One region of the Kitasatospora sp. NPDC101155 genome, then DNA from elsewhere that is predicted to be linked to it. Evidence: riboswitches for the same ligand, from Rfam matches in the RefSeq annotation. Region 1 holds a riboswitch; each other region holds the start of a gene.
The links. A riboswitch is a leader RNA that binds a small molecule or an ion and turns the genes downstream of it on or off. The one in region 1 is predicted to bind thiamine pyrophosphate.

Region 2: it holds a riboswitch for thiamine pyrophosphate, as region 1 does, so the genes downstream of both, ACIRYZ_RS01670 (purine-cytosine permease family protein) here and ACIRYZ_RS37115 (cold-shock protein) in region 1, are expected to answer to the same signal.
Region 3: it holds a riboswitch for thiamine pyrophosphate, as region 1 does, so the genes downstream of both, thiO (glycine oxidase ThiO) here and ACIRYZ_RS37115 (cold-shock protein) in region 1, are expected to answer to the same signal.

Annotation. Positions count from the first base shown of each region.
Region 1 covers NZ_JBIWPN010000043.1:57,391-61,661, forward strand. The annotation lists gene ACIRYZ_RS37100 (ribose-phosphate diphosphokinase) at 1-804, opposite strand, end outside; gene ACIRYZ_RS37105 (hypothetical protein) at 849-1,145, opposite strand; gene ACIRYZ_RS37110 (hypothetical protein) at 1,424-1,699, opposite strand; gene ACIRYZ_RS37115 (cold-shock protein) at 2,379-2,582, opposite strand; TPP riboswitch at 2,630-2,764, opposite strand; gene ACIRYZ_RS37120 (hypothetical protein) at 3,430-3,741, opposite strand; gene ACIRYZ_RS37125 (hypothetical protein) at 3,811-4,074, opposite strand.
Region 2 covers NZ_JBIWPN010000001.1:342,603-346,873, forward strand. The annotation lists gene ACIRYZ_RS01665 (glycerophosphodiester phosphodiesterase) at 1-362, opposite strand, end outside; gene ACIRYZ_RS01670 (purine-cytosine permease family protein) at 442-1,854, opposite strand; TPP riboswitch at 1,847-1,995, opposite strand; gene ACIRYZ_RS01675 (S1C family serine protease) at 2,439-4,118, shown strand; tRNA gene ACIRYZ_RS01680 (tRNA-Ser) at 4,182-4,269, shown strand.
Region 3 covers NZ_JBIWPN010000003.1:168,658-172,928, forward strand. The annotation lists gene ACIRYZ_RS05480 (thiazole synthase) at 1-640, opposite strand, end outside; gene thiS (sulfur carrier protein ThiS) at 644-853, opposite strand; gene thiO (glycine oxidase ThiO) at 850-2,025, opposite strand; TPP riboswitch at 2,029-2,141, opposite strand; gene ACIRYZ_RS05495 (NAD(P)/FAD-dependent oxidoreductase) at 2,270-3,472, shown strand; gene ACIRYZ_RS05500 (Rv2175c family DNA-binding protein) at 3,506-3,871, shown strand; gene thiE (thiamine phosphate synthase) at 3,871-4,271, shown strand, end outside.

The sequences.
Region 1 (4,271 bases):
CACGAGGCGGCTGATCGGGAGCTGGGCGAGCCGGTCGGGTGCGCGGTCCACGAACAGGGGGTGGGTGGCGGCGACGGTGATGTCCGGTGCCGCGCCCTGGGCCAGCAGGACTTTGACGGCGGCCCTGACGGTGCCGCCGGTGCTGATCATGTCGTCGACGATCACCGTGGGTCGGCCGGCGACATCGCCGACCAGTTCCTCGGCCCGTACCTTGCTGCCGGACAAGCGGGTCTTGCGGACGACGGCGACCGGCCGGCCGAGCAACTCGCCGTAGTGTTCGGCGAGTTTGACGGCGCCGAGGTCGGGCGAGATCACCACGGCGGCTGCGGGTGTGTCCTCGGCCAGCGCGGCGGCCAGCAGCGGCACCGCGCTGAGCGTCTCGACGGGGATGCTGCTCATCGCTTCGAGGGTCGGGGTGTGCGGGTCGACGACGACCAGCCGGTCGGCACCGGCGGCCGTCAGGGCGTCGAGCGCCACGCGGGCGCCGACCGACTGCCCGGCTCGGGTGCGGCGGTCCTGGCGGGCGTAGCCGAAGTACGGGACGACGCCGGTGACCCGGCGCGCGCCTGCGCGACGGCATGCGTCGAGGAGCAGCATGAGTTCGATCAGGTACTCGTTCACGTCGGGACCGGTGGGCTGGACGACGTACACGTCCTCGCCGCGGACATGGCCGACGACGGGCTGCAACTCGCCGTCGGGAAAGCGTTCCACCTCGCACGCGACCGGCTCGGTGCCGAGTGCCTCCGAGACGGCGTCGCCGAGCGCGGGATGGGCCGTGCCCGACAGGATCCGTGGGTTCGTCATCGCGTCCTCCCGGGTTCCCTGCTGTGGCGGCCGTCTATGCGGGCTCACCACAGCGGTACGTCGAGCGGTCGGCCGGCGTCGTCGGCGCGGGCCAGGACGGTCATCGCCCGCCGGTACTCCGCCGGTGCGATCAGCCCGGCTAGCAGAGCGGCGGCGAGCAGCCGCTCCATCTCGTCCCCGCCTGCCGCCGGGGCGCCCGCCGCGGCGGGGAGGCCACCGGCGGAGGACCGCGGTTCGGGCGCGGGATCCGGTCGCTGCCGCGGCTTTCTGGGCCGTCGGCTCGCGGCCCGGGTCGCGCCTGCCGTGAACCGGCCCAGCTTCCTGATCAGTGCTGCGATCACGGCCGCCACCTCCCGGCGAGTTCTCTACTCGACCAGCCTGTCAGGCGGTTCCGGCGCGGACAGCGGCTGAACGCCCCGACCTTCGTGGGCCGACCGGCCCTTTCGTTGTTCTCTTCCGCCGCTGATGGGCGGCGGCTTTGCCCGTGAATGACCGCCGTCGGTGAGGCGATGCGCCACCCGAGGCGGTGAACCTGGCCATGCGGGCTCCGGCCGCAGAGAACGCGTGTCGGTGCGGGCGCTCGCTCACCGCGGTCTCCCGCAGCTGTTCACGGCCGCCGTCAATCCTGATCGAGACCGGCACGGAGTCCTTTCGCCTCCAGGCCACCGAGGCCGAGCACCATGCCACCCGCTGACCAGCCGCCCGGGCAACCGGCCTCGGACGGCGCCCCGGACGAGCGATCGCTGCCGGGGGTGGCGTCCGCGAAGCTCACCGAGACCGGCCGACTGGCCGCGCCGGCCCTTGAGTGCTGGGATAACGGCGACCGGTAGGGCGCGCTCGACGCGATCACCCAGGTGTCGCCGACGGCGGAGGCAGAGCGGCGGCTGAAGACCATCGCTTCGCACTGTGGGGCTGACGTCCGTGGAGTCCTTGGACCCGCACGGCCCTGGGGTGACGCCCGGCGCGCGGAGCGATACCGACAGGTCGGGCGGGAACGAGCGTTTACACGTCCCGCGCTTCGGCCACACACCCGACGTTGCCGGGGCCGGTTGAGCGGCTGGCTCCGGCAGTGCGGGGGCTGGTTTCGACACGGACAACAGGGCAGGCTCGAAGGCGAACAGCTTTCCGCTCCGGGAGGGAGCCCGCTCATGTCCACCGGGCACGGGCCCTGCTGGTGCTGACGCACCACCAGGTCGCGCGGTAATGGATGATCTCCGCGCGACGATCACCGTGACGAGCCGCGCGAGCCCCCAACGACTCGTCACACCAGGGCCGGTGGCCTGCACCAATCACGATGGAACTTCCTCAATGGGTCAGGCCCCCCGTTCGCCTCGGCGTCGCCCATCGGCCCCAGCACCCCGCCTGGACGGACACCCACGCCGAAGCCAGCTCGCCCTGGGGCACACATGACGACCAGCGCCGACCTTGTGGAGCGAGCAGCGACAGCCGGACTTGGCCCGCGCCCTTCGGGGCGGGCCTTGCGGATCTCCGGGTGCGGCCACCGAGGAGGGTGCGGGGACGCAAAGACGCCCCGCACACGGGTGCGTGCGGGGCGCCCGCTCATGTGCTGGAGGTCAGGCGGGGCGGATGTGCTCCGCCTGCGGGCCCTTCTGGCCCTGCACGACGTCGAAGGTCACCTTCTGGCCCTCCTGGAGTTCACGGAAGCCCTGGGCGTCGATGTTCGAGTAGTGGGCGAACACGTCGGGGCCGCCGCCGTCCTGCTCGATGAAGCCGAAGCCCTTTTCGGCGTTGAACCATTTCACGGTGCCGGTAGCCATGCGCTTCTCCTTCGCGCGCCTCGCAGCAGTGCCGTGCGGGCAGACGGAAACCTGCAAGGTGGGCTCCCTTCGCCGGCATTGTCCGGATCAGGTGATGGAGGTCGCCTTCCGGTCTCACGGACCTTCCAGCCTCTCAGCCCGACCGCCGACAACCGCCCCGCGCGGAGCCTCCGCCCATTGCCCGGGGCCATCCGGTCGAACTCCCTCGCTCGCCCTGCAGGCCAATTCCCACGGTACTCTCGCCCCCGCCCGGCACCAGGGCCGAACGGCCCCATCGCTGTCCGGGTGACCAGGCTGGTGTTAGTGGCCAGTTCCTGCCGGCCGCTGACAGGCTGGCTGACCGATGTCGGCAGAAGAGCCTGAATTCGCGGGCCGGTTTCGACGGTTCAGTTGTGGGCCAGCCGTGGTCTCGCTGGATGTGTGTGTCAGTCGTTGTCGTCGGTGGGGACGTGTCCGAGTTCGCGGCCTCGCATGCGATAGGACTCGCCATTGAGGGAGTGGACCTCGGCGTGGTGGACGAGCCGGTCGATACCGCTCCGGCCGAGCGCCAGGCTGCGGCGATCAGCCAGAAGCCCTCGTCCACGACCCGCAGCCGCTCGCCCTGCCACGGCTGCACGGCCGGGCCGGTGCGGTGTGGGTCTGGCGCCGCCATTGCTGGATGTGGCACTTCCGGCAGTGTCGGATGGACGGCTTGCGCAAGCGCCGCAGTCCCACCTGCCTATGGTCGCAGGCCGTGCATCAGGTTGGAGATGAGTCCGGCCACGAATTCCTCGGTGACGGGCTCGGCGGGGTTCAGGAGCCGGTGGTAGCTCGCGGAAGGCGGTGGCGCGGCCCGCCCTATCGCTGTTCAGCCCTGCTGTTGAAGGGGGGCGATGCCCTTCTGGAGGTCGTTGCGGGTCATCACCGGTGAAAGCTCGACCTTCGCGCCCAGGTCTCGCAATAACGGCCCCGCGATCGCGGGCATCTGCGAGCTGTTCTGCATGTCGAAGATGACGATGCAGGTGGGACCGCCCTCCAACGGGGTGAAGTAGACGGCCTCCGGCTTGAGCCGGTCCAGCAACGAATCGAGGACCTTCGGCAGCTTGCCGCTCTCAACGGTCTCGTTCAGTGCCTCTCTCCAAGCATGCATGTCCGGGCGAACCCTGAGCATCATCCGCATCGCGCTCACTCCTCGCGTCCACCGTGACCTGCGCTGTGTGCTCCGCGCTTGCCGAGAGCCGTGCTGGCGTCAAGTAAGCCTCACAAGGATGTGAACGCAGCCGCAACATCTCCTCCTCCAGTCGGGGTACCAGGTGAACGGACGCGCCCGCTGCCCAGTGGCGGCTGACCTGCCGTCGCCGTCGACAACTCCGCCTGAACGCCCCAGCAGGCCGTCCTGCACATCGTGGAAGTAGGCCGCTCCCGGCCTCATGCCTCCGGTCTGCGCAAACAACTCGGGCACGGTCACCGGCGTGTACTCCCGCGTCTTGAGCGCGGCGACAATCTCCGGCACGGCCGCGATCGTCGCCGTACACAGCCCCTGCCGGCCGCAGCGCCGGCGGGCTGACCGAACGGTGGTCTGGAAGGATGGCAGCACGGTCGCAGGCGAACCGTGTCGGGGTTGGAAGCCGCGATGCGGCGTCGCGAGGAGGCCGGGAAACCATGGCGCTGGACCAGCGGTACGCCGTGTCCCTGCCAGGCCCGGTCGGC
Region 2 (4,271 bases), on a different contig from region 1:
CAGTCCACCACCAGCTCCAGCAGGCGCTCCAGCCGCAGCACGCCGCGCAGCTCCGGGTCGGTGCTGGGGCGGCCGGTCTTCCAGGCGCCGAAGTCGTACGCCTCCAGCTCGGCGAGGGTCATCGCGGAGACGGTGCCCTGGCCGTTCGAGACCCGGCCGATCCGGCGGTCGTGCACGCAGACCAGCTCGCCGTCGGCCGTCACCCGGACGTCGCACTCGACGGCGTCCGCGCCCTCGTCGAGCGCGCGCCGGTAGGCCGCAAAGGTGTGCTCGGGCAGGGCGTGGGAGGAACCGCGATGGGCGATCACCTGGACGGAGGGCGCGGTGCGCGCCGCCGACGGGGACAGGTCTGGGCTGGTCACGGGCCCAACGATAGGCGGCGGAGGTGACGCGGGGGCGAAGACGGTCCCAACCTGCGGGGCCGGTTTCGCCCCCGGTGCCTCAGGCGCGGGCGGCGCGCCGGGTCAGCGGGGTGAGCGCCCAGGTGACCAGGGCCGGTACCAGGAAGGCGAACAGCGAGGCGGAGGTCCACTCCTGCGGGGTGAAGTGCAGGGCCCGCTGGGCCGAGGTCCAGAAGTCCGTCCACCAGCCGGCCACCGCGGTCGGCGCGATGAACTGGTAGACCGCGAAGCCCAGCACCCACGGCAGCAGCATCAGCCAGCGGGACGGCGCCTTCTCGGAGAGGTCCCAGCCGTGCCGGCCGGCCCCGAAGAAGTAGTCCACCGCCAGCACCGCGAGCAGCGGCACGAAGACCGAGCCGATCAGGCCGAGGAAGTTGCTGTAGGTGTCGGTGAACCTGTCGATCCGCAGTGCCAGCACGGTGGTCAGCACGCCGATCCCGCCGCTCAGCACCCGGCGGTCCACCCGCGGCAGCAGGTTCTGCAGCGACATCGCGGTCGAGTACACGTTGGCGAAGGACTGGTCGGTCTCGCGCAGCACCAGCACCAGCAGGAACAGCCAGCCGGCCCAGACGCCGAGGAAGGAGTCGAAGATCCGGCTCGGGTCGCCGTCGGACTGCAGCAGCGCCATCAGGCCGAGCACGTAGCACCAGACCTGGGCGACGGTGTAGCCGGAGAAGCTCCCCCAGAAGGACGAGCCCGCGGTGCGCGAGTGCCGGGTGTAGTCGGCGGCCATCGGGACGAAGGAGATCGACACCGCGATCATCGCGTCGGTGGCGCCCAGGAAGCCGTGCCAGTTGCCCGCGCCCGGGTCCGGTACGCCCTGACGGCCCAACTGGACGGTGAAGTACACCATCGCGACCGCGACCGCCCCGGCCACGAAGCGGCGCAGCACCGCGATCGCGCCCAGCGGCCAGATCGTCAGCGCGGTGGTCAGCGCGCCCGCGGCCAGCACGAACAGCCAGCGGTAGCCGGTGGTGTGGGCGACGGTCTGGGCGCCCGCCGAGATGGTCAGCAGCTCGAACACGCCCCAGCCGATGCACTGGACGATGTTCAGCACGGTCGGCAGGTAGGACAGCCGGGTGCCGAACAGCCCGCGCAGGTTGGCCATCGCGGGGGCGCCGGTCCGGGCGCCGATCAGCGCGGCCACGCCGAGCATCGCGGTGCCGACCGCCGTACCGGCCACGATCGCGGTCACCGCGGCGGCCAGCGACAGCTCGCTGCCCTTCTCGCCGAGCACGGTGGCGGCGGTGGAGAAGCCGATCAGGCTGACGCCCAGGTTCATCCAGAGCGCGAAGTGGTCCCGGAAGCGCAGGGTGCGCGGCGGCTCGGTGTCCAGCACCAGCGGCGCCTCGACACGCCCGTCGGTGCCGGGGGCGGTCGCGTCCGCGGGACGATCAAGGAAATCCTTGGACGTGGGCGCGCTCGAAGAAGAGGATGGCGAAGCAGGCGGCATGGCCGATACTCCCTACGCCGGCATTACCCGGACAGGTTCCGGCGGTCAGCGCCCCCTCGACGGTTCGCCGGTGTCCTACTTGGCGTACGGTCGACATGCGCACTCTCAGCCTGGTCGGTCCAAGCTCCCGCGTGTCAGTTTGGAGCGACAGGCTAACCGGCACAGGTACGAACGCCAAAGGCCACGGGGTGTGCGGTCCGCGTCGCGGAACGCCCGGGCGGAGGGAGGGGGGCTCCCCGACCGTCGCCGTCATCGCCGTCGTCGGTGTCGGCTAAGGATTCTTATGAGTTCTTCAGAGGGGTCCTTACGGCAATCGAATCGACGGTGCGAAAAACTATGGTCCTTGGTTCTGTCAGCTATGGAGGTCGTCCGTGAGCACCGAGCGCGAGGTTGGGCCCACCGGGCCGCAGGGGGAGCAGCCCGCGGGCCCCGAGGAGACGGCTGGGCCCGTTTCCGACGGCACCGCTCAGGGCGGCCACAAGCCGACGATGGCGTTCAGCCGGGTCCCCGAGCCCGAGGCCGCGCCGGAAGCCGCTGACGCGGCGTCGGCCGCCGCCGCGGGCGACGGCGGGCACAAGCCGACGATGGCGTTCAGCCGCGTCCCGGAGCCGGAGACCGCGCCGGAGGCCGGGCTCGAGCCGGTCGAGGCCGCCCCGACTGCGGCCGCCCCGGCCGAGGGCGGTCACAAGCCCACCGTGGCCTTCACCAAGGTCCCCGCGCCGGAGGTCCCGGCGGTGCCCGCCGCCGAGGAGCACGCCGTCGACCCGGTCACCGGCTACATCGACGCCCCGCCGCCGGTCCTGCCGCCCGCGCCGCCCGTCGCGCCCGCGCCCGCAGCCGCGGCCCCGGTGGCCCCGGCCCTGCCGCCGGCCGCCAACCCGTACGCGACCCCCTCCCACGGCGTGCCCGCCGCCGGTGCGCAGGAGCCGTACGGCGCCGCGCCCGCCGCGCACGGCCACCACCCGTTCGGCGCCGGCCAGCCGGTCGGCGGCTGGGGCGCCGCCCATGACGCCACCTCCGGCGGTGCGGGCTACCCCGGCGGCCCCGGAGGCCCCGACTACCCCGGCGGCCCCGGAGGCCCCGACTACCCCGGCGGCCCGCTCGGCTACCCGGCCGACCACCCCGGCGGCCCCGGCGGCCCGCGCAAGAAGCGCGGCGGCCTGGTGGCCCTCCTCGCGGCCGTCGCGCTGGTCGCCGGTGTGGCCGGCGGCGCGATCGGCGTGGTCGCCACCAACCAGGTCAGCAGCAGCAGTTCGGCCGACGACCACCGCAGCACCACCGTCCAGGCCAGCGACACCCAGAAGAACGAGCCCGTCCCCGGCTCGATCGCCGCCATCGCGCAGAAGGCGCTGCCCAGCGTCGTCACCATCAAGGCGCAGAACAGCAGCGAGTCGGGCACCGGCACCGGCTTCGTCTTCGACACCGAGGGCCACATCCTCACCAACAACCACGTGGTCGCGCCAGCCCTCAACGGCGGCAAACTGACCGTCAAGTTCGCCGACGGCACGTCCTACAGCGCCTCGGTGCTGGGCCACGCCGACGGCTACGACGTCGCCGTGGTCAAGATCGACAACCCGCCGAAGGGCAAGCTGGCGCCCCTGGCGCTGGCCGACTCCGACAAGGTCAACGTCGGCGACACCACGATCGCGATCGGTGCGCCGTACGGCTTGGAGTCCACCGTCACCAGCGGCATCGTCAGCGCCAAGGACCGCCCGGTCGCCTCGGGCGACGAGACCGGCGCGCAGGCCTCGTACATGAACGCCCTGCAGACCGACGCCTCGATCAACCCCGGCAACTCCGGCGGCCCGCTGCTCGACTCCAGCGGCGCGGTGATGGGCATCAACTCGGCGATCCAGTCCAACGCCTCCGCCAACGGCCGGGCCGGCAGCATCGGCCTGGGCTTCGCCATCCCGATCAACCAGGCCAAGTGGGTCGCTGACACCCTGATCAAGACCGGCAAGCCGGTCTACGCCAAGCTCGACGTGCTGCGCAACGACGACTACAAGGGCGACGGCGCGCAGATCCAGACCCGCGACATCCAGGGCCAGCCGGCCGTCACCCCCGGCGGCGCGGCCGACAAGGCCGGCCTCAAGCCGGGCGACGTGATCACCAAGCTCGGCGGCGCGCCGATCGAGAACGGCCCCGCCCTGGTCAGCCGGATCTGGACGCACAAGCCGGGCGAGACGGTGGACGTCGAGTACACCCGCAACGGTCAGACGTACACCACCAAGGTCACCCTCGGTCAGCGCGACGGCGACCAGTGACCCTCGGGAGCGCGGAATCGTGTGCGCCGAAGCCCGCCGGACCCGTTAGGCTGACCTCCGCCTGGAGAGCTGCCCGAGCGGCCTAAGGGAACAGTCTTGAAAACTGTCGTGGCGTGACCCGTCACCGTGGGTTCGAATCCCACGCTCTCCGCT
Region 3 (4,271 bases), on a different contig from region 1:
GAGCGCGCGTCACCGCGGAGGCGAGCATCACCGCCGCGCAGCCCAGCTCCATCGCCAGCGCGACGTCGGAGGCGGTGCCGGCGCCCGCGTCCAGGATCACCGGGACGCCCGCGCTCTCCACGATCAGCTGGAAGTTGTGCGGGTTGCGGATGCCCAGGCCGGAGCCGATCGGCGAGCCCAGCGGCATGATCGCCGCGCAGCCGACGTCCTCCAGCTTGCGCGCCAGCACCGGGTCGTCGTTGGTGTACGGGAGCACGGTGAAGCCGTCGTCGACCAGGGTCTCGGCGGCGTCCAGCAGCTCGATCGGGTCGGGCAGCAGGGTGCGCTCGTCGGCGATCACCTCCAGCTTCACCCAGTCGGTGCTGAGCGCCTCGCGGGCCAGCCGGGCGGTCAGCACGGCCTCGCCGGCGGTGAAGCAACCGGCCGTGTTGGGCAGCACCCGGATGCCGTTGCGGGTCAGCACGTCCAGGACGGAGCCCTGGGTGGTGGCGTCGACCCGGCGCATGGCCACCGTGGTCAGCTCGGTGCCGGAGGCGAGCAACGCGCGCTCCAGGACCTCCAGGCTGGGCGCGCCGCCGGTGCCCATGATGAGCCGGGAGGAGAAGGTCGTCCCGGCGATGGTGAGAAGGTCGTCGGCCATGGCTCAGCCTCCCTGGACAGCGGTGAGGATCTCGACCCGGTCGCCGGTGTTCAGCGGCGTGTCGGACCACGAACTACGGGGCACCACAGCCTCGTTGACGGCTGCGGCGACGCCCGTGTTGGCCTTGCTGACGGTGGCCACCAGCTCGGCGAGGGTCGTGGCGGCGGGCGTCCGGCGGGGCTCGCCGTTGACGGTCAGGGCGATCTCGGTCATGCGGAGGCCTTCGTGGTGGAGTGGTCGGGGGAGAACCGGGCGGGCGTGAACGGCGCCGCGAGGTCCGGGACTTCGCCGGTCGCCAGGTACTCGGCGACCAGGTCGGCGGTCACCGGGGTGAGCAGCACGCCGTTGCGGTAGTGGCCGGTGGCGGCGACCAGTCCGGGCAGCGAAGTCGGGCCCAGCAGCGGGGCGTTGTCCGGCGAGCCGGGGCGCAGCCCGGCGGAGGTCTCCACCAGCGGGAGTTCGGTGATGCCGGGGACCAACTCGTGGGCGTCACGGAGGAGTTCGTACACCCCGCCGGCGGTGACGGTGGTGTCGTAGCCCTGCTCCTCGGTGGTCGCGCCGATCACCAGCTCGCCGTTCTCGCGCGGCACCAGGTACAGGTGCTGCCCGCGCACGACCGCGCGGACGTTGCGGGAGAGGAACGGCCGGTGGGCGTCCGGGATGCGGAGCCGCAGCACCTGTCCCTTCACCGGGCGGATCGCGGGCAGCACGCCCTCGGGCAGGCCGGGCAGCCGGTGGCTGTGCGGGCCGGCGGCGAGCACGATCTGATCGGCGGTCACCGTCTCCCCGGTGCTGAGCCGGGCGCCGACCGCGCGGCCGTCCTCGACGAGCAGCTCGACGGCCTCGGCGCGCCGACCGACGACGCCCGCGCGCTCACCGGCCAGCAGCAGTGCGGTGAGCAGCCGCCGGGGATCCACCTGGTGGTCGTTCGCGACGTGCAGGCCGCCGCGCACACCGGGGGCCAGCATCGGCTCCAGCCTGCGGGCCTCCCGGCCGGTCAGCCAGCTCGACTCCAGACCGAGCCGCTGGTGGAAGGCGTGCAGTTCGCGCAGTTCCTCGCGGTCGTCGGAGTCCAGTGCGACGGCGATCGTGCCGCACCGGCGGTAGCCGGTGTCCTCGCCGCCGCTCGCCTCGGTGAGTTCGGCGGCGAAGGCCGCGTACCGCTCGTTCGAGGCCATGCCGAGGCGCAGCAGCGGCTCCTCGCCGTACTGCAGCTCGGTGACCGGGGCGAGCATCCCGGCCGCGACCGCGGCCGCCCCGCCGCCGGGGGAGGGGTCGACCACGACCACGTTCCCCAGCCCGCGCTGCGCGGCGCGCCACGCGACGGCGAGGCCGACGATGCCCCCGCCGATCACCAGCACGTCGGCGCGGTCGCCTGATGGCAAGCGTGACAAAGCTGCTCTTCTCCCTTCGCCGGTATGACCCGGATCAGGTTCGGACGGTCGCGGGCCGTGCCAGCCCGCCTCTCAGCCCGGTACGCCGGGCTCCCGTGTGGTGCACCCACCTTAACGCCGGGGGTCGGCCCGGCCGAAGGGCCGTGTGAGGGGTGGGACGGGTGAGCAGGATGGTTGCCGCCGGGCCCGCCCGAAGGGCGGACGGCCGCCGGGTGCCGCCGCGGCGCTGAGTACAGTGACGGGCGTGGCAGAGCTGAGCGGAACGGATCAGGTGGTCGTCGTCGGGGCCGGGCTGGCCGGGGCGCAGTGCGCCCTGAAGCTGCGGCAGGGCGGCTGGCGGGGGCGGATCACCCTGGTCGGCGAGGAGCCGCACGCGCCGTACGACCGGCCGCCGCTCTCCAAGGACGTGCTGCTCGGCAAGGCCGACGCCACCACCCTGGACATCGACTACGGGCAGCTCGGCATCGAGCTGCTCACCGGTCGTCGCGCCACCGGCCTCACCCCGGGCGTGCTGCACACCGACGGCGGCGACCTCCCGTACGACTCGCTGGTGATCGCCACCGGCGCCACTCCGCGCGCCCTGCCCGGCGCCGAGCGCGCCCACCTGCTGCACACCCTGGACGACGCCCTGGCGCTGCGCGCGCTGCTGCGCCCCGGGCTGCGGCTGGTCCTGGTCGGCGCGGGCTGGATCGGCGCCGAGGTGTCCACCGCCGCGCGGCAGGCCGGCTGCGAGGTGACCGTGGTGGAGGCCGGCCCGGCGCCGGTGCCGGGCGCGCTGCCGACCGGGGTCGGCTCGGCGATGGCCGCCTGGTACGCCGAGGCCGGGGTCGAGCTGCGCTGCGGGGTCGGCGTCGCCGCCGTCGAGCCGGGCGCGGTGCTGCTGGCGGACGGCTCGCACCTGCCCGCCGACGAGGTGGTGGTCGGCGTCGGCGCCCGGCCCGCGACCGGCTGGCTGGCCGGCTCGGGCGTCGAGCTGGACGCGGCCGGGGCGGTCCTGGTGGACGAGCGGCTGCGCACCAGCCTGCCCGGGGTCTTCGCGGCCGGGGACTGCGTCAGCTACCCGTCGGCCCGCTCCGGTGCCCGACTGGCCGTGCAGCACTGGGACCACGCGCTGCAGTCCGGCGAGGCCGCGGCCGCCGCCGTGCTGGGGGCGGACGCGCCGTACGACCCGGTGCCGTACTTCTGGTCCGAGCAGTTCGGCCGGATGGTCCAGTACGCCGGCCGGCACGCCGAGGGCGACGAGCTGCTGTGGCGCGGCAGCCCGCAGGACGCGGCCTGGTCGGTGCTCTGGCTGCGTGACGGGGTGCCGAGCGCGCTGCTGGCGGTGGACCGGCCGCGCGACCTGACCCAGGGGCGGAAGCTGATCGAGCGCGGGGCGGTGCTGGACCCGGCCCTCGCCGCGGACCCCTCGGTGCCGCTCAAGGGGGCCACCGCTTAGCGCCGGACGGCGCGGAGGTGGCAGTCTGGTGGCGTGAGCGAGATCGAAAGCAAGATTGAAGCCCTGGTCCCCGAGTGGATGTACCTCCCCGACATCTCGGAGCAGTGGGGTGTGCTGGTCACCGAGGTCCGCGACATGGTCAAGAAGCGTGAGCTGATCGCGCTCCGCCGCGGCCCCAACAAGTCGCTGCAGGTTCCTGCGGCGTTCATCGACGGCCCGGGGCTGGTCAAGCACCTGTCCGGCACCCTGAACCTGCTGCGCGACTGCGGGTACAACGACGTGGAGATCCTGGAGTGGCTCTTCACCGAGGACCCGTCGCTGCCCGGCAGCCCGATCCAGGCGCTGCGGGAGAACCGCGGCACCGAGGTCAAGCGTCGCGCCCAGGCGATGCTGATCTGATGGCGGCGGACACGCTGCGTGCCCGCCTGGCCGACGCCCGGCTCTACCTGTGCACCGACGCCCGCCGCGAGCAGGGCGACCTCGCCGAGTTCCTGGACGCGGCGCTGGCCGGCGGCGTGGACATCGTCCAGCTCCGCGACAAGGGCCTGGAGGCCAAGCAGGAGCTGGCGGCCCTGGAGGTCTTCGCCGACGCCTGCCGCCGCCACGGCAAGCTGCTGGCCGTCAACGACCGCGCCGACGTCGCCCACGCGGCCCGGCCGGACGTGCTGCACCTCGGCCAGGACGACCTGCCGGTGCCGGCCGCCCGGGCGATCCTCGGTGAGGACGTGCTGATCGGACGGTCCTGCCACGCCGAGTCCGAGGTGGACGCGGCGGTCGCCGAGCCGGGCGTGGACTACTT